One region of the Streptomyces sp. NPDC060209 genome, then DNA from elsewhere that is predicted to be linked to it. Evidence: riboswitches for the same ligand, from Rfam matches in the RefSeq annotation. Region 1 holds a riboswitch; the other holds the start of a gene.
What was found. A riboswitch is a leader RNA that binds a small molecule or an ion and turns the genes downstream of it on or off. The one in region 1 is predicted to bind thiamine pyrophosphate.
Positions count from the first base shown of each region.

Region 2: linked by a shared signal. The riboswitch ahead of thiO (glycine oxidase ThiO) and the one ahead of ACFWFI_RS16005 (thiamine ABC transporter substrate-binding protein) in region 1 are both predicted to bind thiamine pyrophosphate.

Region 1 is NZ_JBHWZS010000070.1:625-7,921, forward strand. It holds gene ACFWFI_RS15995 (hypothetical protein) at 1-426, shown strand, start outside; gene rlmN (dual-specificity RNA methyltransferase RlmN) at 614-1,720, shown strand; TPP riboswitch at 1,798-1,914, shown strand; gene ACFWFI_RS16005 (thiamine ABC transporter substrate-binding protein) at 1,987-3,081, shown strand; gene ACFWFI_RS16010 (ABC transporter permease) at 3,132-4,745, shown strand; gene ACFWFI_RS16015 (ABC transporter ATP-binding protein) at 4,748-5,773, shown strand; gene ACFWFI_RS16020 (SRPBCC family protein) at 5,861-6,313, shown strand; gene ACFWFI_RS16025 (LOG family protein) at 6,329-7,297, opposite strand, start outside.
Region 2 is NZ_JBHWZS010000172.1:10,218-17,514, forward strand. It holds gene pknB (Stk1 family PASTA domain-containing Ser/Thr kinase) at 1-130, opposite strand, end outside; gene ACFWFI_RS27490 (thiazole synthase) at 259-1,053, opposite strand; gene thiS (sulfur carrier protein ThiS) at 1,056-1,292, opposite strand; gene thiO (glycine oxidase ThiO) at 1,289-2,500, opposite strand; TPP riboswitch at 2,498-2,610, opposite strand; gene ACFWFI_RS27505 (hypothetical protein) at 2,662-3,003, shown strand; gene ACFWFI_RS27510 (NAD(P)/FAD-dependent oxidoreductase) at 3,032-4,273, shown strand; gene ACFWFI_RS27515 (Rv2175c family DNA-binding protein) at 4,333-4,698, shown strand; gene thiE (thiamine phosphate synthase) at 4,845-5,495, shown strand; gene metF (methylenetetrahydrofolate reductase [NAD(P)H]) at 5,674-6,591, shown strand; gene ACFWFI_RS27530 (hypothetical protein) at 6,642-7,297, shown strand, end outside.

The DNA of each region.
Region 1 (7,297 bases):
CCCCTCGGCTGGTCGGTGATCCAGACAGCGGTCTTCACCGCCGTCGTCATCGGCATCGTGACCGTTCAGCGCCGCAGGGCCGGCCGTGCGGCCGGCACCGACCCGCGCGGAATCGCCGAACTCAACCGCAAGATCCGGCACCGTGAGGTGCCGGAGGACCCCGAGGAGCGGGCGACCATGCGAAGGCTGGTCGCCGACCAGCTGGGGAGGATGGAACGGGGCGGCCGGTGGCTGCCGTACTGGCTGGGCTGCATGGGCCTGGTCGCGGTCGGCCTGATCGTCCTGGGGGCCGTCACCGGCTCGCTGACGGTTCCGCTGATCTTCGCGCTCGGCACGGCCGGCTTCTGTTACTGGATCTTCCGGATGCACCGTCGCGCCGTGGAGCTCCACCGTCACATGCGCTCCGCCCTGCGGAATCCTGGTTGAGGGACGTCCGCCGGCCAGGGCGGTCCCACCGTGCGATCGGTCACGCTCGCCGAGCACACCTGGGCCGTCCCTGGGCCGTGGAACGCACGTCGACGGAGGCCGGCGGCGACCGTAGGGGCCTCTCCCGTCCCGCCCGGTCCGTAGGCGGCCCTGAGTACCACGGCGTGTCTGCGACACTGGGAGAACCATGCCTAAGCCCGGAGAACTCACTTTCGTCGCGCCCCGTGGAGCCAAGCGGCCGCCGCGGCACCTCGCCGACCTCACGCCCGACGAGCGCAAGGAAGCAGTCGCCGCGACCGGCGAGAAGCCCTTCCGCGCCAAGCAGCTGTCGCAGCACTACTTCACGCGGTACGCGCACGACCCGGCGGAGTGGACCAACATCCCGGCCGCCTCGCGCGACAAGCTCGCCGAGGCGATGTTCCCCGACCTGATGTCGGTCATACGCCACATCAGCTGTGACGACGACACCACCCGCAAGACGCTCTGGAAGCTGCACGACGGCACGCTCGTCGAGTCGGTCCTCATGCGGTATCCGGACCGGGTGACCATGTGCATCTCGTCGCAGGCGGGCTGCGGGATGAACTGCCCGTTCTGCGCCACCGGCCAGGCCGGCCTCGACCGCAACCTGTCGACGGCCGAGATCGTGCACCAGATCGTGGACGGCATGCGGGCGCTGCGCGACGGCGAGGTCCCGGGCGGGCCGGCGCGGCTGTCGAACATCGTCTTCATGGGCATGGGCGAACCGCTGGCCAACTACAACCGCGTGGTCGGGGCGATCCGCAGGCTGACGGATCCGGAACCGGACGGCCTGGGGCTCTCGCAGCGCGGGATCACCGTGTCCACGGTGGGCCTGGTGCCGGCGATGCTGCGCTTCGCCGACGAGGGCTTCAAGTGCCGGCTCGCGGTCTCCCTGCACGCTCCGGACGACGAGCTGCGCGACACACTCGTGCCCGTGAACACCCGCTGGAATGTCCGTGAGGTCCTGGACGCCGCGTGGGAGTACGCGGAGAAGTCCGGCCGCCGTATCTCCATCGAGTACGCGCTGATCCGTGACATCAACGACCAGGCATGGCGGGGCGACCGGCTGGGCCGGCTGCTCAAGGGCAAGCGGGTACACGTCAACCTCATCCCGCTGAACCCGACCCCGGGCTCCAAGTGGACCGCCTCGCGGCCCGAGGACGAGAAGGCTTTCGTCGAGGCGATCGCGGCCCACGGCGTGCCGGTCACCGTCCGGGACACCCGCGGCCAGGAGATCGACGGGGCCTGCGGACAGCTGGCGGCCTCCGAGCGCTGAGAGGGTTCCGAGGACGGGCGCTATCCGGCCGGTCAGGCGTGATCCGGCCGGTGTAGCCTGGCCCGGAAATCAACTTCATATTCCGACAGGGGAGCGCCACAGCGCTGAGAGTGCGGCACCGAGGACAGGTCGGCCGCAGACCCTCTGAACCTCGCCCGGGTCATTCCGGGTAGGAAGTTCGGACCTTACTCAAGCTGTTGCGCCCTGCCCGCTCGCCGAGCGGACAGGGCCGCGTCTCTTCCTGGTCATCTCCAGGAGGAATCACCATGAAGACCACCACGAAGTACGCGGCGACGGCGCTCGCCGCCGCGCTCGGCGTCTCCGCGCTCGCAGGCTGCGGCGGATCCGACGGCAAGGCGTCCGACGGCACGGGCGCCGGCTCGAAGACCGTCACCCTGGTCAGCCACGACTCCTTCAACGCCTCGGACGCGGTCCTGAAGGCGTTCACGAAGGAGACCGGCTACAAGGTCAAGGTGCTCAAGAGCGGTGACGCCGGAGCGGCCCTCAACCAGGAGATCCTGACCAAGGGCTCCCCCCGCGGCGACGTGTTCTTCGGCGCCGACAACACGCTGCTCTCCCGCGCCCTCGACAACGGCCTGTTCACGCCGTACGAGGCGAAGGGCCTCGACCGTGTCGCGGCCGACACGCAGCTCGACGAGGAGAAGCACCGGGTCACGCCCATCGACACCGGCGACATCTGCGTCAACTACGACAAGAAGTACTTCGCCGACAAGAAGCTCGACCCGCCGAAGACCTTCGACGACCTGCTGAAGCCCGAGTACAAGAACCTCCTCGTCACCGAGAACGCCGCGACCTCCTCGCCCGGCCTCGGCTTCCTCCTCGGCACGGTCGCCACCCAGGGCGAGACCGGCTACCAGGACTACTGGAAGAAGCTGAAGAGCAACGGCGTCAAGGTCGTCGACGGCTGGGAGCAGGCGTACAACGAGGAGTTCTCCGGCTCCGCGGGCGGAAAGAAGGCCAAGGCCGAGCGCCCGCTCGTCGTCTCGTACGCCTCCAGCCCGCCCGTCGAGGTGCTGTACGCCGACCCGCAGCCCACCGAGGCCCCGACCGGTGTCGCCACCGGCACCTGCTTCCGCCAGATCGAGTTCGCCGGCCTGCTGGACGGCGCGAAGAACGAGGCGGGCGGCAAGGCACTGCTGGACTTCCTGATCAGCAAGCAGTTCCAGGAGGACATGCCGCTGAACATGTTCGTGAACCCGGTGGTGAAGGACGCGAAGCTGCCGGAGCTGTTCACGAAGTTCGGTGCGACCGTCGACAAGCCGGCGACGGTGGCCCCGGAGAAGATCGCCAAGAACCGTGAGCAGTGGGTCCAGTCGTGGTCCTCGCTCGTCGTGAAGTAGTCGCGCGGCCCTCGGCCTCGTGGAGGGGGAACGCGGTGCGGCTCGGCCTCATGGCCGTGCCCGTCGCGTTCTTCGCCCTGTTCTTCGCCTACCCGGTCGTCGCGATCGTCGGCCGGGGGCTGAAGGCGGACGGCGTCTGGCAGTTCGGCCGCATCGGCACGGTGCTGAGTCGGCCGGACATCCTCGACGTCCTCTGGTTCACCACGTGGCAGGCCCTCGCCTCGACCGTGCTCACCCTGTTGATCGCGCTGCCCGGTGCCTACGTCTTCGCCCGCTTCGACTTCCCCGGCAAGCAGTTGCTGCGGGCAGTGGTGACCGTGCCGTTCGTCCTGCCGACCGTCGTGGTGGGCACGGCGTTCCTGGCGCTGCTGGGACGCGGCGGGTTCCTCGACGAGCTCTGGGGCGTACGGCTCGACACCACGGTGTGGGCGATCCTGCTCGCCCATGTGTTCTTCAACTACGCGGTCGTCGTACGGACGGTGGGCGGGCTCTGGTCCCAGCTCGACCCCCGCCAGGAGGAGGCCGCCCGGGTGCTCGGGGCCGGACGCCTCGCCGCCTGGCGGCGGGTGACGCTGCCCGCGCTGGCCCCCGCCGTCGCGGCCGCGGCGCTCATGGTCTTCCTCTTCACCTTCACCTCCTTCGGAGTCGTCCAGATCCTCGGCGGTCCGGCCTACTCCACGCTGGAGGTGGAGATCTACCGGCAGACCGCGCAGCTCCTCGATCTGCCGACGGCCGCCGTACTGACCCTGGTGCAGTTCGCCGCGGTCGGCGGGATCCTCGCCGTCCACGCCTGGACCGTACGGCGCCGGGAGACGGCCCTGAAGCTCGTCGACCCGGCGCAGACCGCCCGGCCGCCCCGCGGAGCCGGGCAGCGGGCGCTGCTCGGCGGTGTACTGCTGACCGTGCTGCTGCTCATCCTGCTGCCGCTCGGCGTGCTGGTGGAACGCTCCCTGGACACCTCCGGCGGCTACGGATTCGACTTCTACCGCGCGCTGCAGTCCGTCGACGCCAACGGCTCCACCTTCCTCGTGCCGCCGCTCGACGCCATCGGGAACTCCCTGCGTTACGCGCTGGTCGCGACCCTCATCGCCCTCGTGATCGGCGGCCTCGCGGCCGCCGCGCTGACGCGGCGGGCCGGCAGGCTCGTGCGCGGCTTCGACGCCCTGCTGATGCTGCCGCTCGGAGTGTCGGCGGTCACCGTCGGCTTCGGCTTCCTCATCACCCTCGACAAGCCGCCGCTCGACCTGCGTACGTCCTGGATCCTCGTGCCGCTCGCCCAGGCACTGGTGGGCGTCCCCTTCGTCGTACGGACCATGCTGCCCGTCCTGCGCGCGGTCGACGAACGGCTGCGGGAGGCCGCCGCGGTGCTCGGCGCCTCGCCGCTGCGGGCCTGGCGAGAGGTGGACCTCCCGCTGGTGCGGCGGGCGGTGCTGGTGGCCGCCGGGTTCGCCTTCGCCGTGTCGCTCGGTGAGTTCGGCGCGACCGTGTTCATCGCGCGACCCGACAATCCCACCCTGCCGGTCGCCGTCGCCAGGCTGCTGGGGCGCTCCGGAGAGCTCAACTACGGCCAGGCGATGGCACTCAGCACGATTCTGATGCTCGTCTGCGCGGTGTCGCTGCTCCTGCTCGAACGTATCCGCACCGACCGATCCGGGGAGTTCTAGAGATGCTGGCAGTGGAGTCGGCCACGGTCCGGTTCGGGAAGCGGACCGCGCTGGACGCGGTGGACCTGGAGGTCGCCGACCACGAGATCGTCTGCGTGCTGGGGCCGAGCGGCAGCGGCAAGTCGACGCTGCTGCGGGCCGTGGCCGGGCTTCAGCCCCTGGACGGCGGCCGGGTGCTCCTGGACGGCGCCGACCAGGCGTCCCTGCCCGTGCACCGGCGCGGGCTCGGCCTGATGTTCCAGGACCACCAGCTGTTCCCGCACCGGGACGTCGGAGCCAACGTCGCCTTCGGGCTGAGGATGCACGGAGTCCCCCGCGCCGAGCGCGAGCGCAGGGCCGGTGAACTCCTGGACCTGGTCGGCCTGCCGGGGGCGGGCCGTCGGGCCGTCGCCGCCCTGTCCGGCGGTGAACAGCAGCGGGTGGCGCTCGCCCGGGCCCTGGCGCCCCGTCCGAAACTGCTGATGCTGGACGAGCCGCTGGGCCAGCTGGACCGGAGCCTGCGCGAACGGCTCGTCGTCGAACTGCGCACCCTCTTCGGCCGGCTGGGCACCACGGTGCTCGCCGTCACCCACGACCAGGGCGAGGCGTTCGCGCTCGCCGACCGGGTCGTGGTCATGCGCGACGGCCGGATCGCCCAGGCGGGTACCCCGCTGGAGGTCTGGCAGCAGCCCGCGTCGGCCTTCGTCGCCCGCTTCCTCGGCTTCGACAACCTGGTGGACGCCACGGTCACGGGTACGGCCGCCGACACGGTCTGGGGCAAGGTTCCGGTGCCCGAGGACTCCCCCCAGGGCGGATGCGAGCTGCTCGTGCGGCCGGGCGGCGTGCGGATCGGCGGCCCGAAGGACGGCCTGCGCTGCACGGTGGGCGCACGCACCTTCCGGGGCCACCACGTCACCGTCACCCTGCACCCCGGCGACGGTCCGGCCCTGGAGGCGGAGTGCGGTCTGCGGGACACCCCGGAGGAGGGGGCCGTCGTGGGAGTGACGTTCGACCCGGCGGAGACGGTGGTCCTTCCCCGGGAAGCCTGAGGCGGCCGGGAACGCCGGTACGACCGGCTGGCGGCTCTCCGTGGGGCGTGATCCCCTGGACGGAAACGTCCGGAAGGGGCAGGAAACATGACGCGGTCGGCGCGTGAGGGCATCGACATCACCCGAGTCGTCGCGGCGCCGCGGGACCGGGTCTTCGAGGCCTGGACGGTCCCCGAGGATTTCGCCGCCTGGTACGGGGGTGACGCCGACGTACCGCTCGACCGGGTGTCGATGGATGTCAGGCCGGGCGGCGAGTGGAGCCTGGTCATCGTGGTGCCCGGCGCGGACATGCCCTTCCACGGCGTCTACCGGGAGGTGTCCGCCCCGGAGCGGCTCGTCTTCACGCTGAAGGACCGGAGCGCGCCCGCGGACATCGAGGGCGAGACGGTCACGGTGACCTTCACCGAGAGGAGCCGGAAGTCCACCGAGATGGTCTTCCGGCAGCGCGGCGGCAATCTCACGCCCGAGCAGTACGCCGCGGCCGAGGACGGCTGGGAGGCCTTCTTCGACGCCCTCGACGCGCGGCTCGCCGCCCGCTGAGCCAGTCCGTCCGGTTCAGCCCGTCAGCCGGGCGAGCGCCGGGGCCGCCTCCTCCACCGTGTCGACGAGCGCGATACGGGACTCCATGGCCCGGTCCGCCGCGAGCGCGCTCAGCAGCGGCCAGGCGGGCAGCTTCTCAGTCCAGTGCGCGCGGTTCACCAGCACCATCGGTGTGGGCGCGGAACGGGACTCGTAGTAGTTCGGCGTCGCGTTGTCGAAGATCTCCTGTACGGTCCCGGCGGCGCCCGGCAGGAAGATCACACCGGCTGTCGAGCGGGCCAGCAGCCCGTCCTCGCGCAAGGCGTTCGCGAAGTACTTGGCGATGTGGTCCGCGAAGGCGTTCGGCGGCTCGTGACCGTAGAACCACGTGGGGATCGCGACCGAGGATCCCCCTTCGGGCCAGCGCTCCCGGACCGCGAACGCGGCCCTCGCCCAGTCGGTGACCGACGGGTCGAACGACGGTGTCGCGGCGAGGAGTTCGCAGGCCTTGAGCAGCATCGCGTCGGAGTGCGGAGCCGCGTACGCGCCGAGGTTGGCCGCCTCCATGGCACCGGGGCCACCGCCCGTCGCCACGGTCAGACCGCTGCGGGCCAGCTCCCCGCCGAGCACGGCCGCGCCACGGTACGCCTCGGACCCGCGGGCCATCGCGTGACCGCCCATCACACCCACGACGCGGGCCCCGACGAGGTGTTCGTCCAGGGCGTCGGACACCGCGTCGTCGTGGAGCGCCCTCAGCATCGAGGCGAAGACGTCGCCGTTCGCCTTGGTCTTCTGGAACCAGCCGTACGCCCGCGCGTCCGGGGTCGCCCCGTAACCGCCCTCCGCCAGGCCCTCGTACAGGGCGTCGGGGGTGTAGAGCAGTCCGCGGTACGGGTCGAAGGGAAGGCCGGGCACCGGCGGGAAGACGAAGGCCCCGTCCGTGCGTATCTTCGCCTCGGCGCGGGGCTCCATGCGGCAGCCGAGGAAGACGGCGCCCCGGGTGTC
Region 2 (7,297 bases), on a different contig from region 1:
GCACCCGGTCGAGCCGGGTGTCCACGGCCCGGTACACCGTGGCCATACCGCCGACGGCGATGCGCGCATCAATGCGATAGCGGCCGTCGAGCAGCTGCCCGACAAGGGGGTCCTGGAGGGTCGTGTCCACGGGGCGAGTCTACGAGCTGCCACGGACACGACGGATGGCCCAGGGTGTCCCGGGGGCCGTTCCGGTGCCGAGCCGTGACAGGGGTATGCACGTGCTGTGACCGGGAGGCCGCCGCGGGTGCCCGGACCTCAGAAGGCCGGGCGCTCCGGGTCCAGCACCGCGCGGCCCTCCGCCGGCGAGGACGCCTCGGCGAAATGGCGGCGCGGGATGCGTCCAGCCCGGTAGGCCAGGCGTCCGCCGTCCACCGCGTGCCGCATGGCCGCCGCCATCAGCTCCGGCTCCTGCGCCCGGGTCACCGCCGAGGCGAGCATCACAGCGGCACAGCCCAGCTCCATCGCCAGCGCCGCGTCCGAGGCGGTCCCGGCGCCGGCGTCGAGGATCACCGGGACCCCGGCCTGCTCGACGATCAGCTGGAAGTTGTGCGGGTTGCGGATGCCGAGCCCGGAGCCGATGGGGGAGCCCAGCGGCATGATCGCCGCGCACCCCACGTCCTGGAGCTTTCGGGCCAGAACCGGGTCGTCATTGGTGTACGGCAGGACCGTGAAACCGTCGTCGACCAGGATCTCGGCGGCGTCCAGCAGCTCGATCGGGTCGGGAAGCAGGGTCCGCTCGTCGGCCACGACCTCCAGCTTGATCCAGTCGGTGCCCAGCGCCTCCCTGGCCAGCCGGGCCGTCAGTACGGCCTCGCCGGCGGTGAAACAGCCCGCGGTGTTCGGCAGGACCTGGATGGAGAGGCGTTCCAGGACGGAGAGCACCGAACCCTGGACGGTCGGGTCGAGCCGGCGCATCGCCACGGTGGTCAGCTCGGTGCCCGAGGCGATCAGGGAGCGTTCCAGCACGTCCAGGCTGGGCGCCCCGCCCGTCCCCATGATCAGCCGGGACGAGAACGTGGCCGGACCGAGGGTGAAGAGATCGTCGGACATGGTCAGCCTCCCTGGACCGCGGTGAGGATCTCGACGCGGTCGCCGTCGGCGAGCACGGTGGCGGACCACTGGCCGCGTGGGACGACGGCCTCGTTGACCGCGGCGGCTACACCGGAGGGAGCCGTGGTCAGCGCCGCGACCAGGGTGTCCAGCGCGGTGCCGGCGGGGAGGGTGCGGTGTTCCCCGTTGACGGACAGGGAGACGTGAACAGGGACGGCGGCGGGCACGGGCTGTGTCATACGGGCTGCTCCTGCGGCGCGGGGGCGGTGTCTTCGGGGGAGGTGGTCCGAGCGGTCTCGGGGGCCGGGGCGAAGCGGCCCGGTGCGAAGGGGCGGCCCAGCTCGGGCAGCTCGCCGGTGGTCAGCACGTGGGCCATCACGTCGCCGGTGACGGGGGTCAGCAGCACCCCGTTGCGGTGGTGCCCGGTGGCGAGATGCAGGCCGGGCAGAGCCGTGGGGCCCAGCATCGGCGCGTTGTCCGGCGACGCGGGCCGCAGACCTGCCCGGGTCTCGGTCAGTGGTAGCTCGGTGATGCCCGGCATCAGCTCATGGGCGTCACGAAGCAGCTCGTACACCCCGCCCGCGGTGACCGTGGTGTCCCAGCCCAGCTCCTCGGTGGTCGCGCCGACCACCAGCTCACCGTCGGCGCGCGGGACCAGGTAGACATGGCTGCCGCGCACCACGGCCCGCACCGTCCGGCTGAGGAAGGGGGCGTACGCGGCAGGCACGGTCAGCCGCAGCACCTGCCCCTTGACCGGGCGTACCGGCGGCACGACGGCCCCGGGCAGCCCGGCGAGCCTGCCGCTGAGGCTGCCGCCGGCGAGCACCACCTGGCCGGCGGCGAGTTCCGTACCGTCCGCCAGTACGGCTCCCGTCGCACGGCCGCCCGTGACGGAGAGCCGCTGGACCCAGGCGCGGCGGAAGACCACGCCCGCCCGCTCGCACGCGGTGACCAGTGCCGAGGCCAGCCGTCGGGGATCCACCTGGTGGTCGCCGTCGACCCGCAGCCCGCCGCGCACACCCGGCGCGAGCATCGGCTCCAGGCGCCGGCACTCACGGCCGCTGAGCCACTCGGACTCCAGCCCCGAACGCTGCTGCAGCGCGTGCAGCTCCCGCAGATGCGCCCGGTCGTCGGAGTCCAGCGCGACGGAGAGGGTGCCGCAGGCGCGGAAGCCGGTCGTCTGCCCGCTCGCCTCCTCCAGCTCGGCCACGAACGCCGGATAGCGCTTGGCGGAGGCCACGTTGAGGCCCAGCAGGGTCTGTTCGCCGTAGTGGAGCTCGGTGACGGCGGCGAGCATCCCGGCCGCCACCTGGGCGGCTCCGCCGCCCGGTTCCGGATCGGCCAGCGTGGTGCGCAGGCCGTGCTGGGCCGACCGCCAGGCGGTGACCAGGCCGATGATGCCGCCTCCGACGACCAGGACGTCGGAACTGTCTGCGGAGATGCGCATGGGCGTCCAGCCCCTCCCTTCGCCGGCATGACCCGGATCAGGTTCGTACGGTCGGAGGCCGGTCAGCCTCCCTCTCAGCCCGGTGCGTCCGGACTCCCGCGAGTGCCTTACGGTGGCCAGCCTAAACCCCACCGCCCGCAGCCAGTAAGGGAGCAGTGCCCGTGGCCCGTTCGCTCGACGGACTCGTCCTCTCGCCGGTCGCCGACCAGGCCCCCGGCCAGGTCGGTACTCTCACCCGGTTCTCGTACCACGAGCGGGACGGCCGGATATGGGCCGAGTACGCGGGCGGTGACGTCGTCCGCGGTCACCTCGTCGGCACCCGGGACGCGGACACCCTGGACTTCCGCTACGTCCAGTTGAAGCAGGACGGAACGACCTCCTCCGGGCACTGCGTCTCGACCGTCACGGACCTGTCCGACGGCAGGGTCCGCCTGGACGAGACATGGGAATGGGAGTCCCAGCAGGGCAGCGGGACGAGCGTGGTGGAAGAGCTCGCGAGCTGACGGCGCATCAGATCGCTAGGGTGGACGGGTGGACGAGCAGACGCAGGACCCGGCAGCGGGAGACCGGCCGCGGGAAGTCGTGATCGTGGGCGCGGGCATGGCCGGCGTGCAGACGGCCGTGGCCCTGCGCGAACAGGGGTTCACGGGCCCGGTCACCCTGATCGGAGCCGAACCGCACCAGCCGTACGACAGGCCTCCCCTGTCCAAGGCGGTACTGCTCGGCAAGGCCGAGGACTCCGCTTTCGACGTCGACTTCGAGTCCCTGGGCATCACTCTGCGCCTGGGGCTCGATGTGGCCGGCCTGCGCGCCGAGGCGCATGAGCTGGACACCCCGGAGGGGCCCGTCGGCTACGACGTGCTGGTCCTCGCCACCGGAGCGGAACCCGTCGGACTGCCGGGTTCCGAGGGCGTGCCCGGCGTCCATCTGCTGCGAACCCTCGACGACGCCGCACGGCTGCGGCCCGTCCTGGAGCGGCAGCACGACGTGGTCGTCGTCGGAGCGGGCTGGATCGGCGCCGAGTTCGCCACCGCGGCCCGTGCCGCCGGCTGCGCGGTCACCGTCGTCGAGGCCGCCGGCCGCCCACTCGCCGGCACGATGCCCGCCGAGGTCGCCGCTCCGATGGCCGGCTGGTACGCCGAGAGCGGAGCCGAACTCCTCACCGGCGCCCGGGTCGCACGCGTCGAACAGGGCGCCGTCCACCTGGCGGACGGCCGGGTGATCCCCGCCGGGGCGGTGGTCGTGGGCATCGGTGCCCGGCCCGCGACCGCGTGGCTCGCGGGCTCGGGCATCGCACTCGGCCCGGACGGCTCGGTCACCACCGACAGCTCGCTGCGCACCTCACTGCCCGATGTCTACGCGGTGGGCGACTGCGCCTCCTTCCCCTCCGCCCGCTACGGTGAGCGGCTCCTGGTCCACCACTGGGACAACGCCCTCCAGGGGCCCCGAACGGTCGCCGCCGCCCTCGCGGACGGTGTCGTCAGGACGTACGACCCGGTGCCCTACTTCTGGTCCGAGCAGTTCGGACGCTTCGTCCAGTACGCCGGACATCACACCGGCGCCGACACGCTGCTGTGGCGGGGCGACCCCGCGGACCCGTCCTGGACGGTCTGCTGGCTGCGGCAAGGGGTCCTGGTGGCCGTGCTGGCCGTCAGCAGGCCCCGCGACCTGGCGCAGGGGCGCAAGCTCGTCGAAGCCGGGGCGCGGATCGATCCGGTGAGGGCCGCCGACTCCTCCGTCCCGCTGAAATCGACGGCGCTCCGGGGGCAGTGACGGCCACGTACGGTCGGCCCGGGTACCGACTGTCGGTCCGGGATGGCACGCTTGTCCCTGTGACCGAGATTGACGCAAAGATCGATGCTCTCGTCCCCGCATGGCTCCACCTTCCCGACATCGCGGAAATGCTCGATGTCGAGGTGACGCGCGTACGGCAGCTGGTCAAGGAAGGCCAGCTCATCGCCGTACGACGTGGTGAGAACCGCGCGCTCCAGGTGCCTGCCGCCTTCATCGACGGCGACAAGGTGGTCAAGGGTCTCGTAGGGACCCTGACGCTCCTGAGGGACGACGGCTACAACGACGAAGAGATGCTGGAATGGCTCTTCACCCCCGACCCGAGCCTGCCCGGAACCCCCGCGCAGGCCCTGAGTGAGAATCGCGGTACGGAGGTGAAGCGCCGCGCCCAGGCGCTCGCCGTCTGACCGGACGACCGTGAGTGGAGTGCGGGCCGTGGCACACGCGGCCCGCACTCCGCCGTTACCGGACTGCCGGCACGGTGATCCATCGACGTACGGGCGATTCGTCGCCGCATCAGAGATCCATCCACGCACCGACGGGGGAATTCATCATGTCCACGCCTCGCAACCAGCTCTCCGGCGCCCGGCTCTACCTGTGCACGGACGCCCGCAAGCGGCAGGGTGATCTCCCCGAGTTCCTCGACGCCGTGCTGGCCAACGGCGTGGACATCGTGCAGTTGCGGGACAAGGGCATGGAGGCGGCCGAGGAGCTCGAACACCTCGCGGTCCTCGCCGACGCCTGCAAGCGCCACGGTGCGCTCCTGGCGGTGAACGACCGGGCGGACGTCGCCCATGCGATCGGCTCCGACGTGCTGCACCTCGGGCAGGGTGATCTGCCCGTGCCCGCCGCCCGTGCCGTCATGGGCGGCGACGCGGTGATCGGCCGCTCCACCCATGCCGAGGCGGAGGTCGACGCGGCCGTCGCGGAGCCGGGGGTCGACTACTTCTGCACGGGCCCCTGCTGGCCCACCCCGACCAAGCCCGGCCGGCACGCCCCGGGCCTCGGCCTCGTGCGCTACGCCGCCTCGCTCGGCACGACGCGTCCCTGGTTCGCCATCGGCGGGATCGACGCCGGCAATCTGGACGAGGTGCTGGACGCCGGCGCACGTCGTGTCGTCGTCGTCCGGGCGATCACCGAGGCGGCGGACCCGGCAGCTGCGGCCGCGTCGCTCGCGCGGCGCATCCGGGCACGCACCGCCTGAACCGGGCGGGCTCGCACCCGCTCGGGGCGGACTGCCCGAAGCGTGTCGCAGGGGCACCGGGACGAAGCTTCGGCGTGAGCATCGGAGGGGTGTCCGAGGGGTGGACAAAATCCACCTCATTCCGGTCAATTCGCCCCCTCTGGTTGGGGTACCGCCGGGCCCTGGTTAACCTCCCAGTATGGCCCTTGGCACACCTTCCACCAGGACAGATCACGCGCGCACCGTGCGTGAGCTGCTCGCGACCGGCGAGACGTCGTTCTCGTTCGAATTCTGGGCGCCCAAGACCGAGAAGGGCGAGCGGAACCTCTGGAACGCCCTGCGCCGTGTCGAGGCCGTGGCACCGAGCTTCGTCTCCGTGACGTACGGGGCCGGGGGTTCGACCCGCGCCGGGACGGTCCGGGCGACCCAGCAGATCGCCGCGGACTCCACGCTCACACCGGTCGCGCACCTCACCGCCGTCGACCATTCGGTCGCCGAGCTGCGCAACATGGTCGGGCAGTACGCCGACGCCGGGATCCGCAACATCCTCGCGGTGCGCGGAGACCCGCCCGGCGACCCGATGGGCGAGTGGATCGAGCACCCGCAGGGCGTGCGGTACGCGGCGGATCTCGTCCGGCTGATCAAGGAAGCCGGCGATTTCTGCGTCGGCGTCGCGGCTTTTCCGGAAATGCATCCGCGGTCCGCCGACTGGGACTCCGACATCGGTCATTTCGTGGACAAGTGCCGCGCCGGTGCCGACTACGCGATCACCCAGATGTTCTTCCATCCGGAAAGCTATCTGCAGATGCGTGACCGTGTGGTCGCTGCGGGTTGCGACACCCCGGTCATTCCCGAGGTGATGCCGCTCACCAGCGTCAAGCAGCTGGAGCGATTCGCGCAGCTCAGCAACGCGTCCCTGCCTTCCTCGCTGAAAGAGCGCATCCTCGCCGCAAAGGACGACCCGGCCGCTGTACGCTCCATTGGCATCGAGTTCGCCACGGAGTTCTGCGCGAAACTGCTCTCCGAGGGTGTCCCGGGGCTGCACTTCATCACGCTCAACAACTCGACGGCGACACTCGAGATCTACGAGAATCTCGGACTGCACAAGCAGTCGTGACCGGCCGTACCCGCCACCAACCGGGGCGGTGGCCGTAGGAGGGGGCGGGCGTGGGCTGGACGGTCCTCTACATCGCATTCGGCATAGTGGCGTTGTGGCTGCTGGGCGAGGTGCTCCTGCAGTACAAGGCGCGCCTGCGCTGGCGTCTGCTCGCCTTCGCCGGTTTCCTCGGTGTGGTCCTCGGTGTTCTTATCCCCTCCGTGCTGGTGATCGTCATCGGGGCGATCGCCTTCGCGACGGGCCAGACGTATGTGACGCTCTCCTTCCGGCGGGGCTTCTCGACCGGCTGGGCCATAGGCGGCAGCCCGGGTGAGAGCCGCCGTCGCCGTGGGGCCGGGGGCCCGGCCGCTCAGGATCCCGTACTCGAGGTCTCGGGCCTGGAGTACGAGGGGGCGTCCCAGCAGGCGGAGGCCGCGCCCGCGGCGGTCTACGCACCGGAGCCGCTGCCGGACGACACCGGGCAGTACGGCATCTACACCGACCCCGCTCCGGCCGGCGGCGGTCACCATCAGGACCAGCACGGCGAACAGCAGCCGCAGTACGCCGCCTACGACCCCTACGGCGGCTACGGCCAGCCGGCCGCCCAGGACTCCTACGGCGGGCAGGGGAGCTACCCCGGCCAGGACACGTACCAGGACCAGGGCACCTACGCGGGCCAGTACGACTACGGCACGGACCAGGCGGGTTACGCCGCCTACTCCGACCC